One region of the Paenibacillus sp. TY11 genome, then DNA from elsewhere that is predicted to be linked to it. Evidence: a T-box and tRNA genes for the amino acid it is inferred to sense, from the RefSeq annotation. Region 1 holds a T-box; the other holds one or more tRNA genes.

The links. A T-box is a leader RNA that pairs with one kind of tRNA and senses whether it is charged. The one in region 1 lies ahead of argS (arginine--tRNA ligase), so its partner is inferred to be a tRNA-Arg.
Region 2: it encodes a tRNA-Arg, which carries the amino acid that the T-box ahead of argS (arginine--tRNA ligase) is inferred to sense. The anticodon was not compared.

The regions. Positions count from the first base shown of each region.
Region 1 covers NZ_JCBAIQ010000016.1:37,956-42,484, forward strand. Annotated here, with positions in the region: gene AC6EJC_RS17655 (hypothetical protein) at 1-265, opposite strand, end outside; gene AC6EJC_RS17660 (ATP-binding cassette domain-containing protein) at 262-1,179, opposite strand; gene argS (arginine--tRNA ligase) at 1,210-2,931, opposite strand; T-box leader at 2,993-3,251, opposite strand; gene AC6EJC_RS17670 (four-helix bundle copper-binding protein) at 3,328-3,657, opposite strand; gene AC6EJC_RS17675 (MogA/MoaB family molybdenum cofactor biosynthesis protein) at 3,919-4,434, shown strand; gene AC6EJC_RS17680 (nicotinate phosphoribosyltransferase) at 4,495-4,529, opposite strand, start outside.
Region 2 covers NZ_JCBAIQ010000011.1:24,968-29,496, reverse strand. Annotated here, with positions in the region: gene gap (type I glyceraldehyde-3-phosphate dehydrogenase) at 1-828, opposite strand, end outside; gene AC6EJC_RS14095 (sugar-binding transcriptional regulator) at 922-1,959, opposite strand; tRNA gene AC6EJC_RS14090 (tRNA-Arg) at 2,226-2,297, shown strand; gene clpP (ATP-dependent Clp endopeptidase proteolytic subunit ClpP) at 2,511-3,107, shown strand; gene AC6EJC_RS14080 (PdaC/SigV domain-containing protein) at 3,189-4,295, opposite strand.

The sequences.
Region 1 (4,529 bases):
ACTCAGCGCTAAAATATATCCAGTGACGTCGAGTATGCTGAACTGATAGCTGCTTTTGTACCGGATGCTCGTGGTTCAATAGACTGATTCCCAGCCATGCGGAAGCAAAAAACAATAAAAGGGCAGTAACACTATAGCTGTCGGCTATAGTGCTGGGCTTGTAAGAATAGATCAGCATCATGGCAAATAAATAGATTACAACAGGCGGTACATAACGTCGTGAACGCGTATAGCTTTGCAATACGTAACGGATCGCAAAAATCATAAGGTCGTTCCCTCCCCCTCGCGTCCCCGACTTACAACAGCATTGGAAGCATCAGTTATATCATTGGACCACTTCGCGTCCTGATGTACGGAAACAATAGAGGCTCCTGACTGAATCAACTTCATCAACAGCCGATCTCCCGCCTCCTTCTCTACAGCCAAACGAATACGATCATGATGATTATCGACCATCCACTCCGTCTGCTCACTAGAGAGCAAGCTCTCTACCTCCGACGCCGAGATCCCTGTGCATACAATCTGTTGTATTGTGCGCAGTACATAATGCGGGTCGTATTGTGCCACAAGGCGCCCACACTCCAGAACAAGCACCTGCTGCGCTGCCTGCTGTACAAGCTGTGGCTCATGAGTGGAGGCCAATACTGTGATGCCCTGTTCCCTTAAATCGCCCAGAAGCTGAATTATCGTAATTTGCGTGTCCTCATCCACGCCACCAAGTGGCTCATCCAGCAACAATAACTCCGGTCTTCCCAAAAGTGCCTGTGCCAGGTTAACCTTTTGCAGCATCCCTTTGGAAAAACCACGCATGTCACGATCAGCGGCATGTATTAATGCAAATTGCTCCAGCCGAAAATCAATTTCTCGCCTCAATTCGTCCCGCTGCATCCCCTGCATGAAGCCCATATGCTGTAAATACTGCCGTGGTGTAAAATTCAGCTGCGGCAGCCGATCAGGCGCATAACCAATGGTTATCAAAGATTCTGGTCGCCATTCGATACTGCCAGAGCTGGGTCGCAGCAATCCCGCCAACAAAAGCAGCAGTGTGCTTTTGCCGGAAGCGTTTTTACCTACAATCGTAATCAAATTTCCCTGCTCAATAGCAAAAGTAACGTTATCCAAGGCTGCTACATTCTTGTATCGTTTACTTACATTACGCATTGTTGCAAGAATACTCACTTGTATCTCGCTCCCCTTTATTCGCTTTGTTTACATCCGATTAGGTGCTTTTAGGCCAAGAAGTTGCAGCGTGCATGCCAGAATATCCGCAGTTTGTTCTGCCAACTGAATACGCCACCGTCCACCATCGACAATCCGTTCCTTGGCGTAAAAACGGTTAAACGCCTGTGCCGTATCCAATGCAAATCTCGCAATAACCGAAGGCTCCAGTTGTCGAGCCGCACGTATCAGCTGTCCGTGATAGCGATCCAATTGCTTAAGCAGCGCCCAGCCTGCATCACCCAACATTTCATCCGATGCGTCATTCAAATCAGGAGAATGCCTATCCTGGGCAAGGGCGTTGTCACTAGAATTAGAATTAACATCAGCGCAAGCGTGAGCTTTCTCCAGAAGGCTGCGTATGCGCGCATGAGTATACTGCACATAAGGCCCAGTCTCGCCTTCAAAGGTCAGCGCCTCCTCCAACGAAAAATCCACTTCATTCAGACGGTTGTTTTTTAAATCACCAAAAATAATCGCCCCGATGCCAACGTCCTCGGCTATTGCCTGTTGTTCCTGTAAATCAGGGTTCTTCTGAGTAATGATGGCTTGAGCACGCGCTACAGCTTCATCCAGCACCTCCTCCAGCTTCACAACCTTGCCGCGTCTTGTGGACATTTTCTTACCTGCAAACCGCATTAATCCAAACGGCACATGCTCACATTGCTCCGCCCATGCCTCCCCTGCATGCTTCAGCACCGCAAACACCTGTTGGAAATGCAACTTCTGTTCCCCGCCAACGACGTACAGCAATCGATCAGCCTTCATCACCTCATGACGATAAATCGCTGTTGCCAGATCACGTGTCGGATAAATGGTGGTCCCATCCTTTTTCAGAATAAGACACGGCGGCAGCTGTTCGTCTTCCAGACGAACCACGAGCGCCCCATCACTTTCCTCCAGCAGTCCTTTTGCTCTTAATTGGGCGACAACTGCCTGCATCTTATCATTGTAAAAACTTTCTCCCAGCACATGGTCAAATGTAATGTTCAGACGCTGGTACATACGATCAAATTCACCCAGACTGACTTCAACAAAAAACTCCCATAGTCGCTGAGCCTCAGCGTCCCCATGCTCCAAACGTCGGAACCACTCGCGGCCTTCATCCTCCAAAGACGGGTCATGCTCAGCCTCCTGATGAAAACGCACATATAGCTTTAGCGATTCACCAATCGGATCATGTTGTAGCTGCTCCTCATTTCCCCATCTTTTATAGGCCGCAATTTGCTTGCCAAATTGTGTCCCCCAATCCCCTAGATGATTCACACTAATTGGAATATATCCGGTCTCACCAAGTATGCGATACAAGGCAGCACCGATAACAGTAGAGCGGAGATGACCGATACCAAACGGTTTGGCAATATTGGGCGAAGACATATCAATCACCACCCGCTGTCCGTGTCCGATATTGGGCTTGAGGAAATCAGCCTTGCTCAATTCAGCAAACATAAGCGGAATATGAACAGATCGATCCAGTATTATATTTACATAGGCACCCGATGCTGAAGCGGTTAAACCTTCTTCATGGCTTACTAGCTCCGCCAATTCCAGTGCAATTTGCTGTGGAGACTTTCGAAACTTTTTAGCCAGTACAAAACAGGGAAACGCCACATCTCCCCATTCAGGCTGTGGAGGCACCTCAAATAAAGATAAAACTTCTTTCTCCTCCAAGCCCGTATGGGCCAATATAGCTTGAGTAGCAATCAACAACATGTTTTTCTCTCTCCTTCTTCCATAGTATCTAACAAAAAAAGCCCCCGCCTCTTGAAATAATTCAAGAGACGAGAACTTCAATATCCCCGCGGTACCACTCTTCGTAAATCGGTTGTGCAGCTAAAGCCAACTTACACAAATCGCGATTTCACTCCAATGACTAATAACGGTGTCTGCCGGGCTGATCTACTAAAAGTTCTCCTCGTTGGATCAACCGTCTCCCGGGTGCGCTTCACATCGGATCTCATACCGGCTTCCACCTCTTCCGGCTCGCTGTAATGATACGACTCCGTTGCTACTCTCCCGTTCCATGACGTTAATTCCCATCATTATACAAACCTATTCAGTAGAAAGCAACCTTTTATTTCCTCTTCAGGCACTAGTTCATATATGTAATTACACTGCCACCAATTGGCGGCAGGCCTGAACGCAACGACGGCAGGCTTCTGCACAATGTTTGCAATGATCATGGGAATGCTTGCTGCATTCAGCAGCACATACCTCACAGGCTTTAGCGCATAGTTCACAGATTTGCTCGGCAAAATCCGTTCCGCGCTGCAGCATTTGAGCAGCAAACCCGCATATCTCTGCACATTCCCTACTCACTCGAATACATTCACGCAGCATAGCTAAATCATATTCCTTCAAACTCGCTACGTAACATACATTACAAGCGTTCATACATTCCAGGCAAGCATCTACGCATTGTTGGTATGAATGATTCATATTACATTACCTCCCAGTTGTTGACCCTGCTGTACTATTACCCACTGACCGTTGAGACTAATCATTTGATGTTCGCGCTTTCAACAAAATAAAACCAAAAAATCCCGACTTATGTAAGGAAGTGTACTATATTCCAACGTGCAAGCGCAAGGATATTAATCACATGGCTTTTTAGCCCCTGTTTCTGACTTGCATACGCTCAGTCATTCCTCTATTGTAAAAAGTGTATGTCTAACCATCGATCAAGGAGTGAACATTTCAATGAATATGTCTTCTGTAGAGGAGCATCGGCAGGAATCCCCGCAGCAGGTTAATTGCATGGTCGTGACCGTCTCTGACACACGCACCGTGGAAACAGATACTGGGGGACGACTGCTCATGGATCTACTGAGAAATAATGGATATGAGGTTGTTCGATATGTCATCGTCAAGGACGACTATGAAGGTATCCGGCAGTTAGTATCCGAAGCTGCGGCACAGGATGACATCGAGGCTGTACTTTTGACAGGCGGTACCGGTATTTCTCCACGTGATACAACATATGAAGCCGTGTCGTCTCTACTGGATAAGGAACTACCTGGATTTGGGGAAATCTTCCGTTATTTAAGCTTTGCCGAGGACATTGGTTCAGCAGCTATATTAAGCCGGGCTGTAGCTGGCACTGTGGGCCAGACAGCTGTATTTTCTATGCCTGGCTCACGCGGAGCCGTTCGTCTGGCAATGGAACGCATTATTGTCCCTGAGCTGCGACATGTTATGAGAGAAATTTATAAATAAGCTCCTATTTCCACACGACACAAAAAGGCACCCCATACATTCATGAGGTGCCTCTTCAAACTATTCCTTTTCTTCAACTTCGGGCTGCATGTAGC
Region 2 (4,529 bases), on a different contig from region 1:
ATCTTCAGTGTATCCAAAAGTATCAGGATCGGAAGCTTCTTTCATCGCTGCGTTGATTTCTTCAGCAGTTACGTTTTTCTCCAGAACTGTTACCAGCTCAGTCAGGGAACCTGTTGCTACTGGAACACGTTGAGCCGCGCCATCCAGTTTACCTTTCAGCTCAGGAATTACCAGACCGATTGCTTTTGCAGCACCAGTTGTATTAGGGATGATGTTTTCAGCTGCTGCGCGAGCACGACGGAAGTCACCTTTAGCATGTGGAGCATCCAAAGTGTTTTGGTCGCCAGTGTAAGCATGAATTGTAGTCATCAGGCCTTCAACGATACCAAATTTGTCTTGCAGTGTTTTAGCCATAGGAGCCAGGCAGTTTGTTGTGCAAGAAGCACCGGAGATTACAGTTTCAGTACCGTCCAGAATTTCATGGTTTACGTTGTAAACGACAGTTTTCATGTCGCCAGTAGCTGGAGCGGAGATAACAACTTTTTTAGCGCCGCCTTTCAAATGTTTCTCAGCAGCTTCTTTAGTTGTGAAGAAACCTGTGCATTCCAGAACGATGTCTACACCCAGGTCTCCCCAAGGCAGTTCTTCTGGGTTGCGGTTAGCCAAAACTTTAACTTCTTTACCGTTTACTTTGAAGAAGCCGTCATGTACTTCTACTTCTCCTTGGAAAGTACCTTGTGTTGTATCATATTTCAACAAATGTGCCAACATTTTGGAATCTGTCAAGTCATTGATTGCTACTACTTCAATACCTTCCACGTTTTGAATCCGGCGGAAAGCAAGGCGTCCAATACGTCCGAAACCGTTAATACCAACTTTAACTGTCATGAGTGAGTTCCTCCCAAAGTTCGTTTAGTTTAGTTTTATATATTCAAGACAGACCCGAAAGCCCGTCAAGACAACACACTTAATCAATCCGTATTAACCTTTTAAATAATGGCTTACAATCTCAGCAGCAGCGCCTTCGTCGGTGACAAGAATGTCTTCTTGCCCGAAACGCAGTACCGCATGAATAGCGGCCGCCTTGCTCTTCCCACCAGCTACACCTAGAACCGTCTCGGTACGCCTAATATCCTCCAATCGGAGTCCAAGCGTCAGCATTCTGTGAACAACGATGCCGTCTTCGTTAAAATAATAACCAAACGATTCGGCAACCGCGCCCTCACTGCTGATCTGAGCAAAGGTTTCGGGGTCAAGTTTACGTCTCTGTGCCATCGCTATGGCGTTGCCTATCCCGTGAATGATAATACGACTCTCTCGAATCAGGCTTAATATATCCTGAATATTCGTATCCTCAAGCAAGGAGTTGTAAGCATGATTGCTGAGCAAATCCGGTACATGGAGCAGACGGTATTGAGCGCCGACCTTGCGAGCCATCGTGGAAGCAATTGTGTTAGCCTGCATTTCCATGCTTTCTCCCAAACCCCCGCGTGCCGGTACAAACCATCCGCCCTTAAGCGGGCCGTTAGCAGGTAATGTCAGTTGTTCCGCCACATCTGCAATCGTCGTGCCGCCTGTTACAGCGACCACGTCCTCGTCATCCATAACACTCAGCAGCGCCTTTGCACCAGCACGGCCCAGCTCCTGCTTCGCTAACGGTGAAGCATCCGAATCCCCTGGAACGACAACCACCTTCCTCAAACCATAGGCTTGACGAATCTGGTCCTCCAATTGGGACAGGCCGAACAAGTTGTTCGCAATCGGCTCCAGCTGTTCCAGCAGATCCAGTCCTGCTTTGCTCACCTTCATGCCCACACTCTCAATCTCAATTAGCCCTTGGGCTTTAAGGAGATCGGTTTCGGCGCGCAGCACGCGCTCGGTCATATCCAGTGAAGCTGCCAGTGTTCTGCGTCCAATAACATCGGACAGCATGATCTGATGCAGGATCGTGTACCTTTTTTTCAAAACATCCATGAGGTCGGGCAGAAGCTGCTTCTGTATTTCTAATATCTTTCGCATGCTTTCCACTCCCGCACACTTCAAAGTTCTGTCTATAAGCTATATCTCTAACTGGTCTTAAAATGTCCCGGGATAACTTTTTAAGTCCCACGTATATCTTAACCAATATTTGCTCCACATGCAAGTCTATCTGAACCTATATTTCTCAACTTTTTATGTGAATATGCGCACGTAATAAAAGCTTGCAATTCAATGCCGTATATCATATAATCATCTTTGTTTCCAATTAGCTGACGAATTAGCTGTTAATTGTACTAAATTACTGTGCGCCCGTGGTCCAACGGATATGACGTAGGCCTCCGGAGCCTGAGATCGAGGTTCGATTCCTCGCGGGCGCGTCATTTTTAAATGAACGCTTAAATGTTTCCATATCATGTTTTAACCAATAAGAGCTTAGAGGGCTCTTTTTTTTGATCATTAGTTTGACTTTCTTTGACTTTTTGTTTGAAATTGTTTATCATGTGGTTAATACGGTAACAGTTTATAGATAGGGGCATGTAATCGGCATGTCCACCAAATCCATTAACGATATTTAAGGGAGGTTTTTTGACGTGAGCTATGTTCCTATGGTAGTAGAACAAAGTAACCGCGGCGAACGCGCCTATGACATTTATTCCAGACTGTTGAAGGATCGCATTATTTTGTTGGGCTCGGACGTCAATGACGTTGTAGCCAACTCTATTATTGCGCAAATGCTGTTTTTGGCTGCCGAAGATCCTGAAAAAGACATTCACTTGTATATTAACAGTCCTGGCGGTTCCATTACAGCCGGTATGGCCATTTTCGATACAATGCAATACATTAAGCCTGACGTGTCTACGATTTGTGTAGGTATGGCTGCTTCCATGGGTGCGTTCTTGCTGAACGCAGGCGCCAAAGGCAAACGTTTTGCTTTGCCGAACAGTGAAATTATGATTCACCAACCACTGGGTGGTGCACAAGGCCAAGCAACGGATATCGAAATCCGTGCCCGCCGTATTCTGAAAATGCGTGACAAATTGAACCGCATTCTCGCAGATCGCACAGGCCAACCACTAGAACGCATTGAAAAAGACACAGACCGTGACTATTTCATGTCCGCTGATGATGCCAAGGAATACGGTATTATTGATAAAGTATTAACCAGCTCTTCTCCAGAAGGTGTATAAGAGAAGAAATGTACTTCTGAATAGCTGGTAAATGAAAAAGCTGCCCCGGATGTTCGTATCCGGTAGGCAGCTTTTTTGGTGCTATTCATTTTGTCCTGCAAAAGGCTTTCCGCCCTGAGGTAGCAGTTGAGCAAACGAGTAGGTGAACTCCGGAATTCCATACGCGTATGGAGCATAATCATACAAATCAAACACGATTGTTACTCCACTGCTGGTCACATAAAAATTCTGATCTGCCGCCAGCTCTTTAAATTTTCCGAAACCTTCGCCAGCCTGAAGCGCATCAATTTTTTTCTTTAAATCAGCATTGAGGAACTTTTTGTAGTTTGGATTTGCCTTCAATACATCAGATAATTGCAGCAGTTTACCATCAGCGAGCGAGAACGTATATCCTTTACGTGCCGTCATACCGTGTGCGCCACCTGTATACGAGTAATCCTGCATAATCACACTCAAAATACCATCCTTGTTATAGGCAATCGCAAAATCATTCCCAAACTCATACGGTCTTTCTGTTGTAGCCTCTCCCTCAGCCATCATCTTTTTGCCTGCTGCCATTACTCCCTCTGCATGCTTTTTAAGCACACTGTTAATGGCCTGTTGAGCTTCAGGGTTTAGCTGATTACCGCTGATTTGCGGGTACTTAACTTTGTAGGACACCTTCGCATTACTAGAAGCCGGAAGAGATTGGGACGCAATTGTGATCGGATTTAGCTGGCTTTTACTCAGCGTTACTGTTTTCCGAACTGCATTCCACTGAGCATCGATACCCAGATAGTCTTTCAGCAGACTCATAGGAATATATATCTTCCCGGCGATCTGTTTAGCGTCCATGCTGCGTGTATTGATTCCATTGACATTGACATAGGTACCCGAAGAAGAAGCCATAATGTAAAGCTTGTTGTACCCGCTACCTACGGTATATGTCGCTGTTTTTGTATCATAGCTTACCGGAATCCCCAGGCTGTCACGCAGTGCGGCCACAGGGATCATTGTGTTCCCATTCACTTGAATACCTTTAGCAGCCGACGCTTTACCATTCCATTGGATGGTGATCCCTGCTTGCTGTGTTGTAGCTTGCTGTTTGGTCGAAGCTGCCTGGATATAGGAAACGGGAATAACTGCGGCTCCTGCTAAAATCCCTGCTGCCAGCAGTGCTGAACCCCATTTTTTCGTATGTTTACTCATATTAAGTATTCCTCCTGTTGTAGATCTGTATTATTTATGTGTAATGATTACTTTTCTTATTATATCTATACCCCATTGTATGTAGTTTACAATCTGTACACTCCCCGATTTCAATCTGTACACCAATTAGCCTTAGCTATGACAGACTCATTACAAAATGGTTTCGATGCACAAAAAAAGCCAGCAAGCCAGCCTGAAAATGATACAGGCCGCTTGTGGCTTCGTTTGATGATC